DNA from 4 places in the Streptomyces sp. NPDC046727 genome. Region 4 is predicted to be linked to each of the others. Evidence: riboswitches for the same ligand, from Rfam matches in the RefSeq annotation. Region 4 holds a riboswitch; each other region holds the start of a gene.
The links. Region 4 has a riboswitch for cyclic di-AMP ahead of ABZ937_RS30170 (transglycosylase family protein). Riboswitches for the same ligand answer to the same signal wherever they lie in the genome.
Positions count from the first base shown of each region.

Region 1: another riboswitch for cyclic di-AMP. It lies ahead of ABZ937_RS00705 (NlpC/P60 family protein); the one in region 4 lies ahead of ABZ937_RS30170 (transglycosylase family protein).
Region 2: another riboswitch for cyclic di-AMP. It lies ahead of ABZ937_RS04040 (peptidoglycan DD-metalloendopeptidase family protein); the one in region 4 lies ahead of ABZ937_RS30170 (transglycosylase family protein).
Region 3: another riboswitch for cyclic di-AMP. It lies ahead of ABZ937_RS32330 (M23 family metallopeptidase); the one in region 4 lies ahead of ABZ937_RS30170 (transglycosylase family protein).

Region 1 covers NZ_JBEYYR010000001.1:164,670-169,125, reverse strand. Annotated here, with positions in the region: gene ABZ937_RS00715 (NlpC/P60 family protein) at 1-309, opposite strand, end outside; gene ABZ937_RS00710 (hypothetical protein) at 763-1,116, shown strand; gene ABZ937_RS00705 (NlpC/P60 family protein) at 1,133-2,383, opposite strand; cyclic di-AMP (ydaO/yuaA leader) riboswitch at 2,392-2,562, opposite strand; gene pcrA (DNA helicase PcrA) at 2,825-4,456, shown strand, end outside.
Region 2 covers NZ_JBEYYR010000002.1:424,555-429,010, reverse strand. Annotated here, with positions in the region: gene ABZ937_RS04045 (SGNH/GDSL hydrolase family protein) at 41-826, opposite strand; gene ABZ937_RS04040 (peptidoglycan DD-metalloendopeptidase family protein) at 1,071-1,979, opposite strand; cyclic di-AMP (ydaO/yuaA leader) riboswitch at 1,985-2,145, opposite strand; gene ABZ937_RS04035 (alpha-galactosidase) at 2,449-4,456, opposite strand, start outside.
Region 3 covers NZ_JBEYYR010000034.1:20,811-25,266, forward strand. Annotated here, with positions in the region: gene ABZ937_RS32320 (PrsW family intramembrane metalloprotease) at 1-139, shown strand, start outside; gene ABZ937_RS32325 (aldo/keto reductase) at 157-1,101, opposite strand; gene ABZ937_RS32330 (M23 family metallopeptidase) at 1,175-2,239, opposite strand; cyclic di-AMP (ydaO/yuaA leader) riboswitch at 2,247-2,415, opposite strand; tRNA gene ABZ937_RS32335 (tRNA-Met) at 2,726-2,799, shown strand; gene ABZ937_RS32340 (dihydrofolate reductase family protein) at 2,849-3,982, opposite strand; gene ABZ937_RS32345 (MarR family transcriptional regulator) at 4,047-4,456, shown strand, end outside.
Region 4 covers NZ_JBEYYR010000030.1:22,151-26,606, forward strand. Annotated here, with positions in the region: gene ABZ937_RS30165 (transglycosylase family protein) at 126-1,208, shown strand; cyclic di-AMP (ydaO/yuaA leader) riboswitch at 1,391-1,566, shown strand; gene ABZ937_RS30170 (transglycosylase family protein) at 1,571-2,284, shown strand; gene eno (phosphopyruvate hydratase) at 2,595-3,881, shown strand; gene ABZ937_RS30180 (septum formation initiator family protein) at 3,987-4,456, shown strand, end outside.

The DNA.
Region 1 (4,456 bases), on a different contig from region 4:
ACCCAGCGCGTCCCGGGCGGAGTTGAGCTTCTCCTGACCGCGGGCGGTCTCTTCCTGGAGCGCGCTCAGCCGCCGCTGGGCCGAGTCCGACTCCTCCTTCGCCCCGTTGTACTTCTCGGTGGCGGCCTCGGCCTCCCGGTACAACGTGTCCACCTTGGCCTTCACCTGCGCCTGCGTCAGCTGCGGCGCGGCGTTCGCCGTCCCGTCGAAGCCGGTCGCGGTGGCCGCGCCCGCCAGGGCGAGAGTGGCGGCCGTCCGGGCCGCGTGGCCGCTGAGCGGGCGTTGCGGGGGCTTGCGGTGCGCTGCCACCTGGACTGTCACGTCCTTCCGTACGACTCGTACGAGCGAGCGGTCAGTACGCCCCGCGGCGGCCCGCACAGGGGGATCGGGCCGCCGCCGGGCCTTTCTCGGCGGTGGTGGCCGGCTGCCGTCCCGGTCCGGGCGGCGGTGGGGAGCCGGTCACCTGGGGGAGGACGCTAGGCCGGACGGTGACAAGCAGGTAACGCGGTGTACGGAACTGGCTGTGACAGACCGGGAAGTGACCATATGTGACCGCGCGGCCGGGTCGGCATCGTCACCTTCACGCAGCGTGGTGATCGAAGCACGGAAAGCGGGACAGGCGGGAGGTGTGGGGTGCTATAGGGCGCATATATGCAAGACCCGCGGTGCGTGGCCACACACCGTCACAGCGCCCCCTCCCGGCCGCCGGACGGTGGGCCCGGTGGCGGGAGGCGTGGTGGCTCCTCGTTAGGCTCCGGCTCCATGGACGTACTCATCCATCTCTTCGTCGGCCTGCACATCATCGGCATCGCCGCGCTGCTCGGCGGCTTCCTCACCCAGATGAAGGCGATGGGCCAGGGCACGGCCCGGTTCGTGCCCGGGATGCTGCACGGCGCGCTGACCATGCTGGTCACCGGCGTGGCTCTCGTCGGCCTCGACCAGGCCGACGGTCACCACGTCAACAACATCAAGATCGGCGTGAAGCTGGCCCTGCTGATCGTGATCCTCGGCCTGGTCTACGTGAAGCGGGACGAGGAGCGGATCGACAAGGGGATCTTCGGGCTGGTCGGCCTGCTGACCATGGCCAACATCTTCATCGCCGTCCTCTGGACCTGATCCCCGTCGCGCTCGGTCAGCCCGGCCGTACCACGCTGTGGACGGCCGCCCCGCCGACGCCGGAGACCGGCTCCTCGCGGACGTACGCCCCCGGCCGGGGAGCGTGGATCATCATGCCGTCACCGGTGCAGAGCCCGACATGGCTGACGTCGTCACGGAAGAACACGAGGTCGCCGGGGCGGGCCTCGTCCGGCGGGACCGGGGTGCCGGCGTCGGCCTGCTCGCGCGCGGTGCGCGGGAGGGTGACGCCGGCGGACTTCCAGGCGGCCTGGGTGAGGCCCGAGCAGTCGTAGGAGCCGGGACCGGCGGTGCCCGCCAGACACGGCTTGCCGAGCTGGGCGCGGGCGAAGGCGATGGCTTTCCTGGCCTTGCTCGCGTACGTGCCGGACGGTGTCGCGGCGCCCTGGGCGGTCTGCTGCGCCAGCAGCACGCGCGCGTGGGCGAGCTTTTTCTGAACGGCGGCCTTGGCCGCCTTCGGACCGCTCGCGGCGGCTTCCCGCGGGCTGCCGGCCGATGTCACAGCGGCGGTGCCGGACGCGGCCGGGGCATCGCCCATGTCCCGAACCGGCACGGCGCCCGGCGTGTCCCGAAGGGGCGAGGCCGTGCGCGCGCCCGGTACGGACGGGGTGGCGGCCTGGTCCCGTCCTGGCTGAGTCATCCCCGTGTCCCGTACGTATGGAGGGATGTCCTGGTCCCGCACGGGCGAGGCAGGGGCCGCATCCCGCACGGACGGCGTGGAAGGCGTGGACGGCACGGACGGCGGTGTGCCGCGCGTGTCCCTCACGGGCGCCGTCGGGGTGGTGTCCGGGGCCGGCGTGGAGCCGCGCTGGGCCGGGACCGCCCCCCGCTGGGCGGGCAGGCCACGGCCCTGGGCGCGCCGGGCGACCTCGTCGCGGAGCCGTTGGAGACTGTCCGCGCGGCGCCGTGAATCCTCGGCCCGCTCGGCCTGCCGCGCCCGGTCGGCCCGCTCGGCCTGCCGCGCCCGCTCGGCCTCCTGAGCCCATTCGGCCCGGTCCCTGCCCGTGCCGGACATGAGGGACGCGAAGGACGCCCCGGATGTCTCGGCCGTCGACTCCGCCCGGCGGTACAGGTCGTCGATCTTCCGCTCGACCTCCTCCAGGCTCGGCTTGCCGTGCGCGGCCATGGGCGTGGCCTCGGCGCTCTGGGAGAGGACCGCCACGGAGGTGAGGGCGGCGGTGGCGAGGGCGGGGGTGCGGATACCCGTCCCCGGGGTCCCGCCGGGGCGAGGCTTGCGGTGCGACGCCAAAGGAGGCGACTCCTTCCGTACTGCCGCCTACCGGGTTAGCTGTCGGGTTCGGGCGGGTGCTTGGAAGGGTTGCCCTACGGCGTCGTCCCGGGCGGGAGTCGGCCGATTCACCCCGGGATCGGTGGGTCCCCGGCTCCGGGCACCGTGCGGGGGCGCGCCGGACTCGGCGGAGGCCGCGCGGCCCGGCGACGTTCGCCGGAGTGGGGTCGTGCGGCCTGACGGCAACCTAGCCAACTCGTGTGTCTTCTGTGAAGGTTGGTGTGCGGTATGTCCGATACATTTCTGTGACCTGGCAGAGGTTTCACACGCGTGTGACCAGGTGCTTCCGCTGGGTGAGCGGTCGCCGGGCGCCGTCGGGGCGGGGATCGGCTGTCCGGGAAGTGAGCCATGTTCCCGGGACCGGGACCGGTTGTCGGTGGGGCGCCCTAGACTCGGAGAGCGATGAGCAGCCTCTTTGACGACAGCTTCCTGGCGGACCTCCAGCCCCCTCGCGGGCGCGAGGAGGAACCCCCGCCGCCGCCCGAGGACGATCACGCTCCGGAGCCGCTTCCGGACGATCTGTTCGGCGGGAAGTTCGACGTGCCGCCGGACCGGGACGCGTACTACCGCGATGGCGCCCCGCGCCCCGTGCTCGACGCGGCGGCCCTCCTGGCGGGGCTGAACGAGAACCAGCGCGCCGCGGTCGAGCACGCCGGCTCCCCGCTGCTCATCGTCGCCGGCGCCGGCTCCGGCAAGACCCGCGTGCTGACCCACCGCATCGCCTACCTCCTCGCCGAGCGGGACGTCCACCCGGGCCAGATCCTCGCGATCACCTTCACCAACAAGGCCGCGGGCGAGATGAAGGAGCGCGTCGAGCAGCTCGTCGGCCCGCGCGCGAACGCGATGTGGGTGATGACCTTCCACAGCGCGTGCGTGCGCATCCTGCGCCGCGAGTCGAAGAAGCTCGGCTTCACGTCGTCGTTCTCGATCTACGACGCCGCCGACAGCAAGCGCCTGATGGCCCTGGTCTGCCGCGACCTGGACCTCGATCCCAAGCGCTTCCCGCCCAAGTCCTTCAGCGCCAAGATCAGCAACCTGAAGAACGAGCTGATCGACGAGGAGGACTTCGCCGCCCAGGCCGCCGACGGCTTCGAGAAGACCCTCGCCCAGGCCTACGCGCTCTACCAGTCGCGGCTGCGCGAGGCGAACGCGCTGGACTTCGACGACCTGATCATGACGACGGTCAACCTGCTGCGCGCCTTCCCGGACGTCGCCGAGCACTACCGCCGCCGCTTCCGGCACGTCCTGGTCGACGAGTACCAGGACACCAACCACGCCCAGTACGCGCTGGTCCGCGAGCTGGTCGGCACCGGCGACCACGACGCGGAGACGCCCGCGAGCGAGCACGACATCCCGCCCGCCGAACTCTGTGTCGTGGGTGACGCGGACCAGTCGATCTACGCCTTCCGGGGTGCGACGATCCGCAACATCCTCCAGTTCGAGGAGGACTACCCGAACGCGACGACGATCCTGCTGGAGCAGAACTATCGCTCCACGCAGACCATCCTGTCCGCCGCCAACGCGGTCATCGAGCGCAACGAGTCCCGCCGCCCGAAGAACCTGTGGACCAACGCCGGCCAGGGCGCCGGGATCGTCGGGTACGTCGCCGACACCGAGCACGACGAGGCCCAGTTCGTCGCCGACGAGATAGACCGCCTGGTCGACGCCGGCGCGACGCGCGCGGGAGACGTCGCCGTCTTCTACCGCACCAACGCCCAGTCGCGTGTCTTCGAAGAGGTCTTCATCCGCGTCGGCCTGCCCTACAAGGTCGTCGGCGGTGTCCGCTTCTACGAGCGCAAGGAGGTCCGGGACGTCCTCGCCTACCTGCGGGTCCTCGCCAACCCCGAGGACTCGGTGCCGCTGCGCCGCATCCTCAACGTGCCCAAGCGGGGCATCGGCGAGCGCGCGGAGGCGATGATCGACGCCCTCTCCCAGCGCGAGAAGATCAGCTTCCCGCAGGCCCTGAAGCGCGTGGACGAGGCGTACGGGATGGCCGCGCGCTCCACCAACGCGGTCAAGCGGTTCAACGCGCTG
Region 2 (4,456 bases), on a different contig from region 4:
GCGCCCCGGACCACAGGGGCCCGGGGCACGGGCGGTCGGGTCAGGCGACCGAGGCGATGCGCATCTTGATGTCGTCCGGCGACAGCGTGCCCTTCGCGGTCACGTGGTCGCCGGAGGACTCGCCGCGCAGTCGGCGCCCGATCCAGGGGACGAGGTATTCGCGGGCCCACTGGACGTCGTCGCGGCGGACGTCCAGGGTGCCCCGGGGCGGCAGCGGCGGCCACGGCTGCTCCGGGTCGGCGGGGATCTCCAGGCCGAGGGCCTGTCCGGCGCGCAGGGCCACACGCGTGTGCCCCTCGGGCGAGAGGTGCAGCCGGTCGCTGTCCCAGGCCCTGCGGTCCTGCACGGACTTCAGGGACCACAGGTCGAGCACGGGGCAGCCGTACCGGTCGGCGATGGCGCGGACGTGCCCGTTGTAGGTGGCGATCTTGCCGCGCAGATGCTTGAGCACGGGGACACCACGGGTGTCGAAGCCGGTCGTCACCAGCACGGTGCCGGCGGCCTCGGTCAGCTGCGCCACGGCGCGCTCGAAGCGCTCGGCCACCTCGTCGGGGTCGGTGCCCGGGCGGATGATGTCGTTGCCGCCCGCGCAGAAGGAGACCAGGTCCGGAGCGATGTCGACGGCCTGCGGAAGCTGGTCGGCCACGATCTGGTCCAGCAGCTTCCCGCGCACGGCGAGGTTGGTGTACTGGAAGTCGCCCTCGGGACGCCGGTCGGCGAGCAGCACCGCGAACCGGTCGGCCCAGCCCACGAACGCCCCGTCGGGCCCGGGATCGCCGACGCCCTCGGTGAAGCTGTCCCCCACCGCCACGTACGACCCGATCACTGATCTGCTGTCATTCTTCGAATCGTCTGCCACGTCGGACCATGATTCACCTTCAGATGTGACCTACGCGACCGTAGGCAGGGGTTGACGAACGGTGAGATGAGCCACTCCTAAAGAATTTGCCAATCAGGAATACGGCTGCTCCCTGGGCTGTTGAACGCGGAACACACCGAAGGCCGGACCCGGGGATCGAGGGTCCGGCCTTCGGCAGCGTGTCAGGCAGGTGGTGCGAGGGGGCCGGGCGTCAGCCGACGGCGACGCCGTGCGTGCGGAGGTAGCCGACGGGGTCCACGTCCGAGCCGTAGTCCGGCGTGGTGCGGATCTCGAAGTGCAGGTGCGGGCCGGTCACATTGCCGGTGGCGCCGGACAGGCCGACCTGCTGGCCCGCGGTCACGGTCTGGCCGGCCGAGACGGAGAGCTGCGACAGGTGGGCGTACTGGGCGTAGTAGCCGTCGTTCAGCTTGATGACGACCTGGTTGCCGTACGCGCCGCCCCAGCCGGCGGAGACGACGGTGCCGGCGGCGACGGCCTTCAGGGGGGTGCCGGTCGGCACGACGAAGTCGACGCCGGTGTGGTAGCCGCTGGACCACATGCTGCCGGCCACGTGGTAGCCGGTGCCGATGGTGGCGCCGGCGACGGGGAGGGTGTAGCCGGCGGAGGCGGTCTGGGCGCCGCCGGACCCGGACTGCCGGGCGGGCTGTGCGGCGGCCGACCGTGAGGGCTTCGAGGCGGCCGAGGAGTGCTGCTGCGGGGCGGCGGACTCGGTGCGGGCCGGCGCGGCCTTCTCGCCGAGGCTGAGCTTCAGGCCCGGGTGGATCAGCGACGGGTCGGCACCGACGGCCTGCCGGTTGTCGTCGTAGAGCCGCTGCCAGCCGCCCCGGACGTGTTGCTCCTCGGCGATCTTCGAGAGGCAGTCGCCGCTGCGGACCGTGTAGGTGCGCGCGGCCTGATCCGACTGTGCGGCGGCCTTCTTCACCGTGCCCGGGAGGGACTGCACGGCCTTTCCGGACACGGACTGCGCGGGGGCGGCGGCGTGCGCTCCGGTGGCCCCGAGCAGCGGGAGGGCCAGGGCGGCGCCACCGGTTCCGGCGACGGCGATGGAGCGGGAAAAACGCGGGGTCTTGGGGCGTCGGTGCTTACCCTTGGGGGGCATGGCGCAATTCCTCTCCGGCGCCTGCGAGGTGAGCTGTCGGGTTCGGGCTGGAGCTGCCCGGCCGTGCGCGCACGGCTGCACCCCTGGCCTGTCGCGGAGACCGGACAGGCAGTCGTACCTGGTGGGTCCCCCGCTCCTGCCGACGCGGGTCAAGTGTGTGGGGACTCCGGTCGGCGGCAGGATTCGGCGTTCCGTCCGGAATGGTTGGGAACGTAAGCGAGCAAGACGCACGGAAACAAGCGGCAGGTTCCCGTTGTCCGTGTTTCGGATGATCGGATACGGGAATTCACGGTCACCCAGCGTGAATTCCCGCGCCCTTCGCTCCCTCAATTCGCCTTTTCGATACGGCGATTACGTGAACATGACGCGCGACGTACGGTCACGGATATGACGCTCCTCACGCCACTCGCCCCCATGGACCCCTATTCCGTAGCGAGTTGGAATGAAGGCGCTAATTCGGGCAGATAGCTCAGATGCGGCGCAGACGGAGAACCATCGCATCCAGGTCACCCTTGAGTCCCGTGCGCACTCCGTGATGCAGCAGCACCGCACCCCGGTACACTTCGCCCGTTTCGCGGCATTCGTACGATGCCGTCGGGTCGAGTCCGCGCAGCCGTACCGCCGGCACCGGCTCTCCGTGGCTCTGCGCCTGCAGCCAGGCGAGGACGACCGTCTCCTCCCCCCGGACGTACTGGACGGCGCTCAGACCGCCCGTCGGGGGCCGCAGCCGGTACAGCTCGCCGTGCTGCACGACCGGGCGGATCTCCTTGTACAGCTCCACCCACCGCCGGGCCTCGGCCAGCTCCTCCGCGCTCCACTCCGTCAGGTCGCCGCCGACCCCGAGCACGCCCGCCATGGCACTGACGAACCGGAAGCGCAGCGAGCTGACCCGGCCGTTGAGCTGCGTGTTCGGGCTGTCGGTGACCCAGGCGGCCATCACGCGCGCGGGGTGGATCTGGGTGAAGCCGTACTGAATGGCGAGGCGGTCCAGCGGGTCGGTGTTGTCGGAGGTCCACACCTGGTCGGTGCGGCTCAGCACGCCGAGGTCGATCCGGCCGCCGCCGCCCGAGCAGGACTCGAAGGCCACCTGGGGGTGGGCGGCCCGCAGCCGGTCGAGCAGGGCGTAGAGGGCGCGGACGTGGTCCACCCACAGGCGCTGCGGGTACGGTTCCCCGGGCCAGCCCGCGTCGGTGAAGCAGCGGTTGAAGTCCCACTTCACATAGTCGATCGGGGCGCTGGAGAGCAGGGTGTCCAGCTGCTCCCACAGGTACTCCTGGACGTCCTCGCGTGCGAGGTTGAGAACGAGCTGATTGCGCAGTTCCGTCCGCTTACGTCCCGGTTGGTACTGCACCCAGTCGGGGTGGGCGCGGTACAGCTCGCTGTCCGGGTTGACCATCTCCGGCTCGACCCAGATGCCGAACCGCATACCCAGGCCGTGCACCCGGTCGGCGAGGGGCTTGAGGCCGTGCGGGAAGCGGTCGGGGTTGGGTGTCCAGTCGCCGAGTCCGGCGCGGTCGCTGGTGCGGGCGCCGAACCAGCCGTCGTCCACCACGAACAGCTCGACACCGATCTCGGCGGCCCGGCGGGCGAGGGCGGCCTGCTGCTCCTCGGAGATGTCGAAGTTCGTCGCCTCCCAGGAGTTGAACAGCACGGGCCGGTCCCGCTCGGCCTCCGGGATGACGTACGCGCGCTGGTAGGCGTGCCAGGTGCGGCTCGCGCCGCCGTATCCACCGTCGCTCCACAGGCCCGCGAAGACAGGGGTGGTGTACGACTCTCCCGGCTGAAGGAGCAGCAGTCCCGAGTCGTCGTGGCCGGCACCGCCGGTGATCTGCACGCGCGCGTCCGGGAGTTGGGCGACCGCGATGCGCCAGGAGCCGGACCAGCCGAGCGCGCAGCCGTAGACCTCGCCGCGCTCCTCGGTGGCGTCGGTGTCGAGGGCGACCCAGGGCAGGTGCTGGTGGCCGGTGTGGCCGCGGCGGCTGCCGATGACCTTCTCGCCGTAGGTGAGCGGGGCGGTGGTGAGCCGGGACTCGGCGGCCCAGCGGCCGTGCAGCTGGGCCAGCCGCCAGCCCTCGCGGTCGGGCAGGGTCCAGGTGGCGGCGTCGGCCCGCAGCAGCTCCACGCGCGCGTGGCCGCCGTTCTCGACGGTCACCCAGCGCTCGACGACATCGCCGCGCATCCGGTAGTGCAGCGCGATCCCCACGCCGTCGTCGTCGAAGCGCAGCCGCAGCTCGTCGCCCTCCGTGTCGTACGCCACGAAGCGCCATTCGGTGCCGCGCCGCTCCTCGGTGCGGACGGACAGGGCGGGGCGGACGAAGCGGGGTCCGCCCTCGACGGGGTACTCCTCCCGGCCGTCGAGCGGGGACTCGAAGGGCCAGTAGCCGGGCAGGGGGCTCAGCGCGAGCGCCTCGGCGTCGGCGAGCGCGATCCGTGGCCCCCAGTGCAGATGGAGCAGCTCGTCCGCGCCGGTGAGATGC
Region 3 (4,456 bases), on a different contig from region 4:
CAGGACCGTGGCCCGGCCCGCGCTGGAGTACGCGGCACGGACGGCCGCGCCGGTACGGCCGGTGTACGCGGGGCCGGTGCCGTACGGGTACGGCTGGCCGACGGCTCCGTACCCCGCGTACAACCCGTACCGGACGTAGCCCCGAGAACTGGCTGACTAGGCCGACGCCTCCGTCAGCTTCGCCAGCTCGGCATCCGTCAGCCTGAGGTCCGCCACGCCCAGCAGGGCCGGGAGCTGCTCCACCGTGCGGGCCGAGGCGATCGGGGCGGTGACCGTCGGCTGGGCGGCGAGCCAGGCCAGGGCGACCGTGGCCAGCGGGGCCTCATGGGCCGCGGCGATCTCGTCGAGGGCCGCCAGGACCTTCTGGCCGCGCTCGGATTCCGCGTACTCCTGGGCCCGGCCGGCGCGGGCGCTGTCGACGGTCGTACCGGGGCGGTACTTGCCGGTGAGGAAGCCCATGGCGAGCGCGAAGTACGGGACGGCGGACAGGCCCTCGCGGGCGACGAGGTCCTGCAGCGGGCCCTCGTAGGTGTCGCGGGAGACCAGGTTGTAGTGCGGCTGGAGGGCGACGTAGCGGGCGAGGCCCTCGCGGTCGGAGAAGTCGAGGGACTCGCGCAGGCGCTCGGCGGTGATGTTGGAGGCGGCGATGTGCCGGACCTTGCCGGCCTTCACCAGCTCGTCCAGCGCGCCGATGATCTCCTCGACCGGCACCTCGGGCTTGTCGAAGTGGGTGTAGTAGAGGTCGATGTGGTCGGTGCCCAGGCGGCGCAGGGAGGCGTCGGCGGCTGCCTTGATGTTGGCGGCGGACAGGCCCTGGAACTCGGGGTGCTGGCTGACCTTGGTGGCGATGACGACATCGGCGCGGTTGCCGCGCGCCTTGACCCACTTGCCGATGATCGTCTCGGACTCGCCGCCCTGGTTGCCCTCGATCCAGGCGGTGTAGGCGTCGGCGGTGTCGATGAAGTTGCCGCCGGCCGCCGCGTAGGCGTCCAGGACGGCGAAGGAGGTGGCCTCGTCGGCGGTCCAGCCGAAGACGTTGCCGCCGAGCGCGAGCGGGAAGACCTCAAGATCGGAAGAGCCGAGTTTACGAAGTGACGTCATACGTCATGTCAACGCCGGCGGGGGACGATCGCATCCCGCCGCCGGCGTCGAATTCCGGCCGAACGCCCGGCTGTCAGGGGTTGAGGCCCTTGCCCCGCAGCCACGCCATCGGGTCGATGCCGGTGGCCTGGCCGCCCGGGTGGACCTCCAGGTGCAGGTGCGGGCCGGTGACGTTGCCGGTGGCGCCGACGCGGCCGATGACGTCGCCGGTGGAGACCTTCTGGCCGGCGGAGACGCTGATCGAGGACTGGTGGCAGAACCACAGCTCGGTGCCGTCGTCCAGGGTGAGGATCGTGCGGTAGCCGTAGGCGCCGGCCCAGCCCGCCTCGGTGATCGTGCCGCTGTGGACGGCCTTGATCAGGGTGCCGGTGGGGGCGGCGAAGTCAAGACCGGTGTGGTAGCCGGAGGACCACATCGAGCCGGCCTGGCCGAACGTGGAGGTGATCGTGTACGAGGAGGTCGGCAGCGTGTACTGCTTGGCCAGCTTGGCCAGCCGCTCCGCCTCGGCCTTCTCGGCGGCCTCGGCCTTCGCCTTCGCGGCGGCCTTCTCGGCGGCGTCCTCCGCCTCCTCCTTGGCCGCGGCGGCCTTGGCGGCGGCCTCCTTCTCGGCCTTGGCGGCGGCGTCGGCGGTCTGCTTCTCGGCGGCGGCGAGCACGGTGGCGGTGGCCTTGCTCTCGGCCTGGCTCTGCTGCTGCTCGGCCTGGGCCATGATCCGGTTGCGCAGGGCCTCGCCCGCGTCGCCGTCCTCGGCGTCGGCGGCGGTCGTGCCGACACCGCTCAGCGTGGTCGTCGCGGCCTCGGCCGGCTGGGAGTCGGAGCCGTCCTCGAAGAGGGAGCCGACGGAGGGCAGGTCGGGCAGGGAGATCGAGACCGGCGGCTTGCCGGTGTGGGCGCTGGCCATGCCGCCCGCGCCGACCGCGGCGATGACGCCGACGCCGAGGACGGTGGAGCTGCGCGCGAGGCCGCCTCGCTGCTTGGCGACGCGGTGCCGGCCGCGGACCGGGGCGACGGAGTCCGCGGTGGGGTTCCACTCCTCCCAGGGGCCCTCTTCGGCGCGGTAGGCGTCGTAGCCGAAGGTCTCGGTGTCGCGCTGTGCCGGTATGAACGGGGCTTCGGGGACAGGCCGGTTGGACGCCACGCGGGCGTGCTCCTTTCCTTCCTCCGCCTACCGGGTTAGCTGACGGGTTCGGAGCAGGAAGGTCTCCTACGCGCGTATACCGGTCGTGGACTCCGTGAGTTCACGGCGGTATCTGCGTGATTCACCCCAGGGTGGTGGTTCCCCGGCTCCCTTGCGGGATTCGGCGCGTGCGCACGGAGCCGCCTCTTGTGACGGCTGGGACGACCGCGCTGCGTTATCGAACGTTAATAGACCCGCCAGTGACTTTCCAAGCCCGTTCGGCTTGATCATTCACGATTTTGACGGCGGAGCTATGCGCCATTACCCCGTCAAACCGGGCGAGTTGACCGGGATGCGGGAGCGTTCAGTAGTCACTGAAGGTTTTGATGGTGACTCAGGCGTTATGCGGAGGGCGTCCATCCGGTCACCTTCGGTGATGATCACGGGGGCGCAAGAAAGCGGGTGTGCAAGCACCCCTCCGCATGACGTATGCTGGTGACACAACGACGCGGGGTGGAGCAGCTCGGTAGCTCGCTGGGCTCATAACCCAGAGGTCGCAGGTTCAAATCCTGTCCCCGCTACTGAAGACTCAGGGCCCGGAATCCATCGGATTCCGGGCCCTGAGTGCTGTCAGCCGAGCAGATGCCCGTTCGGCGCCTTGGCGAGCGCCTCCAGTTCCGGGAGCACGACGACCTGGGCGCCCGCGGCGGTCAGGACGCCCGTGCCGTCGGCCGCGGCGACGAACGTGTCGGGTTCGCGCCAGGCGGTGACCACCCGGCGTACCCCGGCCCGCAGGATCAGCCGGGCGCAGGGCGCGGGCCGGGAGGCGCGGCGGGCACAGGGCTCCAGGCTGCTGTAGACCGTGGCACCGGCCAGCCGGGGATCGGCCGGGCCGATCTTCGCGAGGGCCGCCTCCTCCGCGTGGACCACGGGATCGGCGCCCTCGCGCGAGTGGCCCCGGGCCAGCTCCGTACCGTCGGCGGCGACCACGACCGCGCCGACGCTGAACGCCGTCTCCGAGGGCGGGCACAGCGCGGCGAGGTCACAGGCGGTGCGCAGCCAGTGGCGGTCGGCGGCGGTGGGCAGCGGGCCGGTGCCGGGGGCCGTGGGCGCGTAGCGCATGAGGACGACGTCCTCGATCCGCCGGGTGTCGAGCAGGCGCAGACGTCCGCCCTGGTAGGCGCCCGGTCCGAAGAGGCGCGGGGCCGCGGGGTCGCCCACGAACAGCGGGGCGAGGACGAGCTGGAGTTCGTCGGCGAGGCCCTGCTGGAGGAGCTGGGTGTGGACCGTGCCGCCGCCCTCGACCATCAGCCGCCCGACTCCGCGCACGTCGTGGAGATGCTCCAGCAGGGCCCGCCAGTCCAGGGCGGGGCCGAGCGGGACGACGTCGGCGGTGCGCCCGAGGCGGCGGGCGGCGGGTCCGGCGCCCTTGTCCGTCGTGTAGACGAGTTTCTCGCCGCCGGTGTGCCAGAAGTTGGCCCCGGGGTCGAGGTCGCCGGAGCCGCTCACGGTGACCTTCAGCGGGTACTCCGGCTTGCCCGCCGCCGTGCGGGCCGCGCGCCGCTCGGCGGAGTTGACCAGCAGGCGGGGGTTGTCGGCGCGGATCGTGCCGGCGCCGACGAGGATGGCGTCGACGGAGGCCCGTACCTCGTCGACCCGGTCGAAGTCGGCCGGGCTCGACAGCAGGAGCCGCTCGGGGCCGGTGTCGTCCAGGTAGCCGTCGAGGGAGACGGCGGCGGACAGCAGGACGTACGGCAGGGGCATCGGCGCGCTCTCTTCCGGCGGCGGACGGCTTGGTTCAAGTTTGAAACAAACCTACACTGGCGGCATGACGACCCGCTGGCTCAGCCCCGAGGAGCAGCGCGCCTGGCGCGCCTACATCGCCGCCTCCCGCCTCCTGGAGGACGCGATCGACCGGCAGCTCCAGCAGGAGGGTGGCATGCCGCACCTGTTCTACACGGTGCTGGCCAACCTCTCCGAGGCCCCCGACCGGCGGCTGCGCATGACCGATCTCGCCGAGACACTGAAGATCACGCGCAGCCGGCTGACGTACGCGGTGACCCGGCTGGAGCGGGACGGGCTGGTGCGCCGGGAGGACTGCCGCCGGGACAAGCGCAGTTCGCTCGCGGTGCTGACGGACGAGGGGATGGCCGTACTGGAACGTACGGCACCCGGGCACGTCGAGGCGGTGCGCGCCTCGGTGTTCGACCGGCTCACCCCGGAGCAGGTCGGGCAGCT
Region 4 (4,456 bases):
ATCTTCACGTGATCTGCGCGGCATGAACTTGTGACAAGTGATCGTCTGCCGATACGTTCACCCATCAGCGCGGCGACCGGCCTCGTTCGCCGCGCCGGTCCTGCTGTCGCTCGAAAGGCTTCTGCATGCTCTCCGGGAACGGTCGACACCGTCGCCCCCGCCAGGCTCCGGCCCTCCTCGTCGCGGCTGGAGTGACCGGCTCCGCCATCGCCATCCCGCTCCTCGGCGCGGCGAGCGCCAACGCGGCGGACGGCACCACATGGGACAAGGTGGCCGAGTGCGAGAGCGGCGGCTCCTGGAGCGCGGACCCCGGCAACGGCTACTACGGCGGCCTGCAGATCTCGCAGGACGACTGGGACACGTACGGCGGCGGCCAGTACGCGACCAGCGCCGACCAGGCCAGCCGCCAGCAGCAGATCGCCGTCGCCGAGAAGATCCTCGCCGACAAGGGCACCACCCCCTGGGCCACCTGCGCCCTGCTGTCCGGTCTGACCTCGGACTCGGGCTCGGCGGACGTCGACACGGGCGTCGGCGGCTCCGACGACAAGGGGCCGGGCGACTCGTCCGGATCGGATGACACTTCCGGGAATTCCGGGAGTTCCGACAACTCCGACACCTCCGACTCGTCCGGTCTGCCGGATTCGTCTCCCTCCAAGGATGCGGACTCGGACGGCAACTCGGGCTCGGCCGACGACTCCTCCTCGCCCGCGGACGGCACGTCGCACGGGAAGCCGGGCAAGGGCAAGGCTGCCGACAAGGGCACCGGTTCCGCCGGCTCGACCGGGACCAACGCTCCCAAGTCCGACAAGTCCTCCTCGCCGGACACCGGAAGCTCGCAGGGCGCCGGCGGCACTCCCACGGTCACGCCGGACACCGGGGTCGCGGACAACCCCCAGCAGGCCGCCGGTTCTTGGAGCCTGGTGGACACCGGCGCGCTCGCCGGGGGCGGACGCCATCGGGGCGCGAGCGCGGAAGAAGGCGTGACGAACGGTCAGAGCGACGCGCCGTCCGGCCGCCACGCCTCCCGTGACCCGGGCACCTACACCGTCCGCGAGGGCGACTCCCTCGCCTCCATCGCCGACTCCCTTGACGTCGACGGCGGGTGGCACGCGCTGTACGCCGGGAACAAGAAGGCCATCGGGGCCGACCCGAACCGCATCAGTGCCGGTCAGACCCTGGAAGTCGGGGGCGAAACGGACGGCGACTAGGGGTAGTTGGCGCCCCACTTACCGCCCTAATGTCCGGTTTGGCGAAAGTGTGGGATGAGTCTCAGAAGCCCTGATCGTCTTTGAAATTCCGTCGATCGCGTGTCTACGGTCAAGGCCGCTCGTCACCGCGAGCCCCGGCACCGCAACGCCGAATCCTGCCAGCGGTTGCCCGGGAACAGTCGACGCGTCAAGCGCCGTAGGCAGGAGCGGGGGACCCAAGGTAAGTGCCGGGCCCAGCAGTTGAAGCTGGAACCGGCTTGGGGTGAAGCCGCGCCTCGCGCACAGCGAGAGGTGTGGCCGGGCAACTCAACCGGCCCGAACCCGACAGCTCACCTCGCAGGCGTCGGTGAGGGGATCGATCCATGCTGTTTTCCGGCAAGGGCAAGCACCGTCGTCCGTCCAAGGCCGTCCGCGCCGTCGCGCTGGCCGGTGTCACCGGCGCCGCCGTCGCCGCCCCGCTGATGGCGGCCGGCAACGCCTCCGCCGCCACCGCCTCCGAGTGGGACAAGGTCGCCCAGTGCGAGTCCGGCGGCAACTGGTCCATCAACACCGGCAACGGCTACTACGGCGGTCTGCAGTTCTCCGCCTCCACCTGGGCCGCGTACGGCGGCACCGCCTACGCCCCGCAGGCCAACCAGGCGAGCAAGGCGCAGCAGATAGCCGTCGCCGAGAAGGTCCTCGCCGCCCAGGGCAAGGGCGCCTGGCCGGTCTGCGGCACGGGCCTGTCCAGCACCCCCTACGGCGGCTCCGCCCCGAGCACCCCCTCGACCTCCGGCGGCACCACCACCTCGACCTCGGGCAGCACCACCACCCGCTCCGCCGACGAGCAGGCCGCCTCCCGCTCCGCCGAGCGCCCGGCCGCGAGCGCGAGCAAGAGCCAGACCGTCACCACCCCGACCGGCAAGAAGGTCAAGAAGGGCGACGGCGAGTACAAGGTCGCCGAGGGTGACACCCTCAGCACCATCGCCGAGAAGCACAAGGTCAAGGGCGGCTGGCAGAAGCTGTTCGAGCTGAACAAGGACATCGTCGAGGACGCCGACCTCATCTACCCGGGTCAGCAGCTGCACCTGAAGTGACATCCGGTTCCCAGCCGGAGTACAGGGCCCGCACATCTCCGCGGGCCCCACTCAAGGCCCCCGTGCGGGCCACCCCCGTCCCCACGGGCCCCCGCCCCGGTGCGTGTTCCCCCGTACGCACCGGGGCGGGGCTTTTTTGTGCCCGAGCTTCCCGGCCCCCTTTGTTTCGGGCAGAAACAAAAGGTACCGTCGGCTTGTCCACGGGGCGGTCGGTCGGTGGCCGACGCCCCTGGGACGGTTAGGCTCTAGTCGCAAGGCACAGCCGTAAGGCACAACGCCCCGCACTTCCAGCGTCACATCCAAGAAGGAGATGCTCGTGCCGTCCATCGACGTCGTCGTAGCCCGGGAAATCCTGGACTCCCGAGGCAACCCCACGGTCGAGGTCGAGGTCGGCCTCGACGACGGCAGCACGGGTCGTGCCGCCGTTCCGTCCGGCGCCTCGACCGGCGCCTTCGAGGCCATCGAGCTGCGCGACGGTGACCCGAACCGCTACCAGGGCAAGGGCGTCGAGAAGGCCGTCCTCGCCGTCATCGAGCAGATCGGCCCGGAGCTGGTCGGCTACGACGCCACCGAGCAGCGCCTGATCGACCAGGCCATGTTCGACCTGGACGCCACCGACAACAAGGGCTCCCTCGGCGCCAACGCCATCCTCGGCGTCTCGCTCGCCGTCGCCCACGCCGCCTCCGAGGCCAGCGACCTCCCCCTCTTCCGCTACCTGGGCGGCCCGAACGCGCACCTGCTGCCGGTGCCGATGATGAACATCCTGAACGGCGGCTCGCACGCCGACTCCAACGTGGACATCCAGGAGTTCATGATCGCCCCGATCGGCGCGGAGTCCTTCTCCGAGGCCCTGCGCTGGGGCACCGAGGTCTACCACACCCTGAAGAAGGTCCTGAAGAGCAAGGGCCTGTCCACCGGCCTCGGCGACGAGGGCGGCTTCGCCCCGAACCTCGGCTCCAACCGTGAGGCCCTCGACCTCATCCTGGAGGCCATCAAGGAGGCCGGCTACGCCCCCGGCCAGCAGATCGCCCTCGCGCTCGACGTCGCCGCCTCCGAGTTCTACAAGGACGGCAAGTACCTCTTCGAGGGCAAGGAGCGCTCCGCCGCCGAGATGACGGAGTACTACGAGGAGCTCGTCGCGGCCTACCCGCTCGTCTCCATCGAGGACCCGCTGTTCGAGGACGACTGGGCCGGCTGGAAGGTCATCACCGACCGCCTCGGCGACAAGGTCCAGCTGGTCGGCGACGACCTGTTCGTCACCAACCCGGAGCGCCTGGCCCGCGGCATCGAGGAGGGCACCGCCAACGCCCTGCTCGTGAAGGTGAACCAGATCGGCTCGCTGACCGAGACGCTGGACGCCGTCGAGCTGGCCCAGCGCAGCGGCTTCAAGTGCATGATGTCGCACCGCTCCGGCGAGACCGAGGACGTCACCATCGCCGACCTGGCCGTCGCCACCAACTGCGGCCAGATCAAGACCGGCGCCCCGGCCCGCTCCGAGCGCGTCGCCAAGTACAACCAGCTGCTGCGCATCGAGGAGATCCTCGACGACGCCGCGGTGTACGCCGGCCGCAGCGCCTTCCCCCGCTTCAAGGGCTGACAGCCGCACGGCTGACACCAGTAGGAAGCGTCGTACGTACGTCCCCGTACTCGGTCCCGTACCGTGTGCGGGGACGTACGCACGTGTGAGACGGGAGGCGGGAAGATGGCCGTGAGGGACCGGGACCGGTTCTCCACCGCGACCAGGCTCAGGCTGCTCGGCGAGCAGACCGCGGCACGCGTCTACCGCTCCCAGACCAAGCGTCAGGCCCGCCGCTCCCGGCTCACCGGCCGCGCCGCGCTGCTCGCGCTGGTGCTGTGCTCGCTGGTCGTCGCCCTCGCCTACCCGATGCGGCAGTACGTCTCCCAGCGCGCGGAGATCGCCGACCTCCAGCGGAAGCAGGAGGAGGCCCGCCGACGCGTCGAACAGCTGCGCGACCTGAAGGCGCGCTGGCAGGACGACGCCTACGCCGAACAGCAGATCCGGCGCCGGCTGCACTATGTGATGCCCGGTGAGACCGGGTACGTGGTCATCGACCCGGGCGCGGCCAAGCAGTCCCGCGCCGACCTCGGGGCCGCCCAGCGGCCCTGGTACGCGAACGTCTGGGACGGTGTCGACAAGTCCGACGCCTCCGA